2 regions of the Shewanella sp. ALD9 genome follow, and region 1 is predicted to be linked to the other one. Evidence: predicted binding sites of a transcription regulator. Region 1 holds the regulator's gene; the other holds the start of a gene.
What was found. Region 1 encodes FliA, which starts transcription of late flagellar genes. Its sites were predicted from a motif close to CTAAAGNTNNNNNNNNNNNNGCCGATA; they were not measured.

Region 1 (3,422 bases):
AATTTACTCGACAATCAAGGCGACGATATAGTTAAACGTGGTGGTGTTGTGGCGTTTGTTGGTCCAACCGGTGTAGGTAAGACAACTTCTTTAGCTAAAATAGCCGCTCGCTTTGCCGCCCATCATGGCCCAGAGCAGGTAGCATTGATTACCACCGACCATTATCGTATTGGTGCCTATGAGCAATTAGCGACTTATGGCAAAATAATGGGCTGTCCGGTTAAGCAAGCACATGATTTAACCGAATTAGAACAAATTTTATATCAATTTAGAAATCGTAAGTTAGTATTAATTGATACCGCAGGTATGGGACAGCGAGATATGCGCTTATATCAGCAACTGGATAATTTAACAGCAAATAGTAGGATCCCAATTCGGAGCTACTTAGTCTTATCTGCGACTGGTCAACGTCGTGTGTTACAAGATGCTGTAGAACATTTTAAACGAATTCCATTAGCGGGTGCGATTTTAACAAAGTTAGATGAATCGATATCAATTGCAGGTGCATTGAGCGTATTGATTCAAAATGAGTTACCATTAAGCTATGTTACTGACGGTCAACGTGTTCCTGAGGACATGAAAGTAGCAGATACGTTAGAGTTGGCTAAAAAGGCTCTCGCGGCGTTAAATGAAACAGAACAACAATCGTCACAAGACACAGTGTGGTCTAATGACACAGCCTATGCATTTGAGTAAAGATATGACTCGGGATCAAGCAAGTGGTTTACGTATGATGAATCAACCAAATAACGATAAAGTTAAAGTAATTGCCGTATCCGGTGGTAAAGGCGGAGTGGGTAAAACCAGTGTGTCAATTAATACTGCGGTAGCACTAGCTGAAAAAGGCAAACGCGTATTAGTGCTTGATGCCGATTTAGGTTTAGCCAACGTCGATGTCATGCTTGGGATACGTGCTGAGAAAAATTTATCTCATGTTTTGTCCGGAGATGCCGAATTAGATGACATCATTGTTCGTGGACCTAAAGGTATTGGTATTGTTCCTGCCACATCGGGTTCTCAAGCGATGGTTGAGTTGTCGCCAGCACAACATGCTGGACTTATCCGTGCATTTAGTGAAATGCGAACTCAGTTCGATATTTTAATTGTGGATACTGCTGCTGGTATATCAGACATGGTGCTGAGTTTTTCTCGTGCATCACAGGATGTATTGATAGTCGTTTGCGACGAACCAACATCAATTACTGATGCTTATGCGCTGATTAAAATTTTAAGTCGTGAACATGGTGTGTTCCACTTCAAAATTGTGGCAAATATGGTACGTAGTTTACGAGAAGGTATGGAATTATTTGCTAAACTCAGTAAAGTGACGGATAGATTTTTAGATGTTGCTTTAGAATTAGTGGCAACAATACCATTCGATGAAAATTTACGTAAAGCTGTTCGTAAGCAAAAGTTAGTTGTTGAAGCGTATCCTAAGTCGCCTTCAGCTATTGCTTATCATGGATTAGCCAATAAAATTATGACTTGGCCAGTTCCACAACAGCCAGGTGGTCATTTAGAGTTTTTTGTTGAACGTCTTGTACAACGTAAGCCGATACAAGAAGGAAGAACGAGTGAATAAAGCCGCCGCGTATACTCAGTTCGATAACAAAACGTCTATTGTTGAACAGTATGCACCGTTGGTAAAAAGAATTGCTCATCATATGCTGGCAAGATTACCAGCATCGGTGCAACTTGATGATTTATTACAAGCTGGGATGATGGGGTTACTTGAGGCCTCATCTAAATTTGATAACAGTAAAGGGGCCAAGTTTGAAACCTTTGCAGGCATCAGAATTCGTGGTGCAATGATAGATGAAATTCGACGTGGTGACTGGGTTCCGCGCTCAGTTCATCGTAATAATCGTCTAGTAGCACATGCAATTGATGAATTGGGGCAACTGCTTGGAAGAGATGCCAATGATACAGAAATTGCTGAAAAACTTGATATGTCTCTCGATGAATACCATCATATCTTAAATGATGTTTCTGTTGGTAAAATCATAGGCATAGAAGACCTTGGTGTGTCGCAAGATGTGTTAATCACAGACAACGAAACGCCAGATGAAACCTTTGACTCGCTTGCTGAAATTCAATTCCAATCTGCATTGGTTGAAGCAATTAAGACATTGCCAGAAAGAGATGCATTAGTGTTGTCGTTGTATTACGACGAAGCATTAAATTTAAAAGAAATCGGTGCCATCCTTGAAGTTAGCGAATCGCGAGTAAGCCAGATATTAAGTCAGGCAATGCTCAGATTAAAAGCGAAACTCAAGCATTGGACACAAGAATAATAACTTATCTAGAGCAAACGAGTGTCAGCTCACCGGAGGAAACCTTGGACAAGAATATGAAGATTCTTATTGTTGACGATTTTTCAACAATGAGGCGTATCATTAAGAACTTGTTGCGAGATTTGGGATTTAATAATACCCAAGAAGCAGATGATGGCTCAACAGCCCTACCTATGTTACAAAAAGGCGATTTTGATTTTGTGGTAACAGACTGGAATATGCCTGGAATGCAAGGTATTGATTTACTTAGAGCAATCCGTGCAGATGATTCGTTAAAGCATTTACCTGTGCTAATGGTAACTGCAGAAGCTAAGCGTGAACAGATTATTGCTGCAGCGCAAGCCGGTGTAAATGGTTATGTCGTAAAACCTTTTACCGCAGCTACGTTAAAAGAAAAGTTAGACAAAATCTTTGAACGACTCGCATAAGCAAGGATAAGTCATGCAGGCATCAATATCGGGGTTAATCACTCTCGAACAGGCCCAAGAACTTGTTGAATTGCTTACCTTGGGTCAACAAGATAAAGCCGATGAAATGATCAGAGAGCTTGCAACGCCATTGCAGCGTGAGCTTTTTGAAGAAGTTGGTAAGCTAACTCGACAACTCCATAGTGCACTAAAAGATTTTCAAGTTGATAACCGTTTATCTGAATTAGCCAATACCGAAATACCAGATGCTAAAGAAAGATTGAACTATGTTATCGACATGACAGAACAAGCCGCAAATAAAACCATGGATGCAGTTGAAGAATGTCTACCTTTGGCCGATACCATCATTAGCAATATACAATCAGTGACGCCAATGTGGGATAAATTGATGCGTCGTGACATAGAAATGGGTGAGTTTAAGTCACTTTGTCATGATGTTCAGCAGTTTATGTTACATAGTGAAAATGATTCTAATCGTCTTCGCGAGTTATTAAATGAAATTTTGATGGCGCAAGACTTCCAAGATTTGACGGGGCAAATGATCCGTCGAGTGATTGATTTAGTTCGTGAAGTAGAAAGTAATCTGGTCTCAATGCTAACGGTATTCGGAGATCATACTACCGAATCATTGCCAACTATAAACGAAAATAAAATAGAAGCAGAAGGTCCCATCATGCATGCTGAACTGCGTGAAGATGTG
Region 2 (3,422 bases), on a different contig from region 1:
CGTTTATCGATTCAAACCCATAAGTATTTGAATATAGACTAAAGTGTTTCTTAGTGAAAATTAAGATTATATCCAGTGGTGAAACGAAAAAGCCGTTGAATCTATATTCAACGGCTTTTTAATTTCAACAGGTTAACCAAGTAAACCAGATTGATTAAACGCGATGAGTTTTTCTCGGTAGTGTTCGAAACAGCCTATATTGTCTTCTATCCATTGCGGGTTGTAATAGGTATCGAGATAGCGCTCACCCGCATCACAAATTAAGGTCACAATAGAGCCTGTTTGACCTTCATTACGCATTTGTGTTGCCAGCAACAACGCCCCATATAAGTTGGTGCCAGTAGATGCACCCGTTTTACGCCCTATGAGTTGTTCTAACCACTGAATCGTTGCGATAGAGGCGGCATCAGGGATCTTAATCATGCAGTCAACAACACCAGCAATAAATGACGGTTCAACACGTGGCCGGCCAATTCCTTCTATTTTACTGCTCTTATCGCTAATAATGCTCGCATCACCACTTTGAAAGTAATCGTAGAATACCGAGTTTTCCGGATCGACTACGCACAGTTGCGTCTGTTGTTGTTGATAACGAATATAGCGACCAATAGTTGCGCTAGTGCCACCGGTACCTGGGCTCATGACAATCCAACTTGGAATAGGATGAGGCTCTTTTTCCATTTGGTTAAAGATTGAATCAGCAATATTGTTATTACCCCGCCAATCGGTGGCGCGTTCAGCATAAGTGAATTGGTCCATATAATGGCCTTGCAACTCAGCGGCTAATCTTTCTGATTCAGCATACATTTGACTGCCATTATCGACAAAGTGACATCGTGCACCGTAAAACTCTATTTGTTGAATCTTCTTTTTTGCGGTCGTTTTTGGCATGACAGCGAAAAACGGTAATCCGAGTAATCTTGCAAAATAGGCTTCAGAAACAGCGGTACTGCCAGATGAAGATTCAATAATGGGCGTGTCTTTTTTTATCCAGCCATTACATAACGCATATAGAAACAGTGATCGAGCTAAGCGATGTTTCAAGCTACCTGTTGGATGAGTACTTTCATCTTTTAAATAAATGTCTATTCCAACAAGTTGTGGAAGATCTAATTTTATTAGATGGGTGTCTGCAGACCGTTGAAAATCGGCTTCTATTTTTGCGATGGCCTGATTGACCCAAGTAGATGACATGCAATGATACTCGTTATTCCAAAAAGGAATAAATAATAACTAAAATATAAAGTTAAGAGTAGTGTTTATCGACATAAGCAAACATATTTAATTAAAAATAGCAGACGAAAGACAGTACCGGAGAATCAACAGATGACAGCACGAGGTAATACAGAAAGTAATTAGGTAAGGAATATCAATAAATTGTAACACTGAGATAGGGTAAAACAGAAAGTATTAACGAGACAAAAAATGACAGGAGGAATGATTCTAGCACTTGAACTGATGGTGTTTTTATTGTTATCTGGATTAAAATACAATTAACAATCGCAAAATGTAAAATGGTGGAGGGAGAAGGATTCGAACCTTCGAAGGCTGAGCCGTCAGATTTACAGTCTGATCCCTTTGGCCACTCGGGAACCCCTCCACAGCAAGATAAATAGGAATAAAAGAAAGATGGTGGAGGGAGAAGGATTCGAACCTTCGAAGGCTGAGCCGTCAGATTTACAGTCTGATCCCTTTGGCCACTCGGGAACCCCTCCACATATTTTCTTTTTTTCTTACTCTCTTTTTACATTCTAACTCTTTACATCTTTAACACTTTTAGATTTGAACTTTGAAGCAACGCAAATGGTGGAGGGAGAAGGATTCGAACCTTCGAAGGCTGAGCCGTCAGATTTACAGTCTGATCCCTTTGGCCACTCGGGAACCCCTCCTCAATTGCGGTCGCCATAGTAGTCAGAAACCTTTTATATGTAAAGTGGATAATTGAATATTTTACTAAAGTTTATGACTGTTTGGTCGATAAAATAGCATCGAGCAGTGGTAGTGATGTTTTTATATGCAAATTGAGTCAACATTAGTCAATGAGTTACAAATAGGGAGCCGATTAAACGTTGCGATTGAAAACAATCGTCGCGGTGAATTTGGTTTGCTATTGGCTATGTTGTCAGTTGATGCTCGCGATATGGCTCAATTTCAGTTAGATAATGATGTAGAAAGCACACAAAAACTGCGACAACAATTTTCTGTACCTCAACCCCAGTTATTAGTAGATGATATTTCTATTCACCCAGACACTATTGATAACGCGATGTTATTTCAGCAGCAAGGCGCACGGCAGTTTCAACTACAACAAGCATTGACACCTGAAGCGCTAGTGATAAGAGGCGCTCAATCTGATGCGATGGTTGAAGTATTAAGTAACTGTGATTACTTAACTAAGCATAAAGCGATTAATGCTTACCAACAACACACCCCATTAGAAGATATGCATTTTTTAGAACAACTCAGCACGCAACGTAAAATATCTAATACGTTATCTTTACAACTGGCTTAACTGCTGAGATTTCAGGCTAAAATCCTGAGACTATGATTTAATTTTGATAATTGTGAGCATGGCAAATAAAAGCTTGCCAAAACTCAGTTATATTTGCCATTTGACGTGGTTCAAACAGATGGGGTGACATAATGATTAAGCAAATTAAACAGCAGCAAGGAAATGTCAGTGACAGTTGTACTGAATGCGGCAGTTATGTAGATATTGGCGCGGTTGTGGAAGCAGAAGATACGTTATTACTGCTTAGCTTTGTAGGAGACGATGCCTTATTGCAAGCTCAATCTATGCTGCAAGTGGCTCAAGAGCGTTTTCCTGATACTAAAGCGGACATTATTGATGAAGATAGCACTATTTCATTGAAGCTTGATTTTGCGTTCAGCGTAGAGAAAATGATTTTTCAACTTGAAAATCAACTGTAGATTTCAGTCGTTTGTATTAGAAATATACACTGTCATATAATTGATGTTAAACACATTTTGTGGGAGTGGGTTTAGCGTGTCAACAATCCAAATAAAGCGTAACAATATATTAGTAAAGGATTGCTGTTTTTTAGTATCGCGTGTAATCTGCTTTACATAACAAAAAGGTATAGTAGCGTATGGTAATGTAACGTTATTCATACCTTTAACGCGAACTTCACTCCCTATGTATTATTGTAACATTATCACTCAAATTCTGATTTTCAGAACTAATAATAACAAGTGTACTGATTAATAATGTAAAAATTTAGGGTTATGAAGCCATTTTTCGGGATGTAAATGAATCGAAAAGAGCAACAGCACTTATTGGAATTAATTGTAAATTCCAGTGCTAAACAACAAGGTGATTTCTCAAAAACTGCAGAGTTAGTGTGTCAACTGCTGCGTGAGTATTTTGCTGCGTCATTTGTATCCGTGTGGACTCTCGTAAG

Region 2: a site for FliA is predicted at 1,954-1,980, ahead of CXF88_RS19235 (VC2046/SO_2500 family protein). Genes of this name have one in related genera too.

The regions. Positions count from the first base shown of each region.
Region 1 is NZ_PJCD01000002.1:6,905-10,326, reverse strand. Features, by position in the region: gene flhF (flagellar biosynthesis protein FlhF) at 1-696, shown strand, start outside; gene CXF88_RS03520 (MinD/ParA family protein) at 701-1,582, shown strand; gene CXF88_RS03515 (RNA polymerase sigma factor FliA) at 1,575-2,294, shown strand; gene cheY (chemotaxis response regulator CheY) at 2,339-2,722, shown strand; gene CXF88_RS03505 (protein phosphatase CheZ) at 2,736-3,422, shown strand, end outside.
Region 2 is NZ_PJCD01000042.1:220,607-224,028, reverse strand. Features, by position in the region: gene queE (7-carboxy-7-deazaguanine synthase QueE) at 1-42, shown strand, start outside; gene CXF88_RS19255 (PLP-dependent cysteine synthase family protein) at 133-1,194, opposite strand; tRNA gene CXF88_RS19250 (tRNA-Tyr) at 1,516-1,600, opposite strand; tRNA gene CXF88_RS19245 (tRNA-Tyr) at 1,631-1,715, opposite strand; tRNA gene CXF88_RS19240 (tRNA-Tyr) at 1,805-1,889, opposite strand; gene CXF88_RS19235 (VC2046/SO_2500 family protein) at 2,015-2,512, shown strand; gene CXF88_RS19230 (DUF406 family protein) at 2,644-2,931, shown strand; gene CXF88_RS19225 (EAL domain-containing protein) at 3,271-3,422, shown strand, end outside.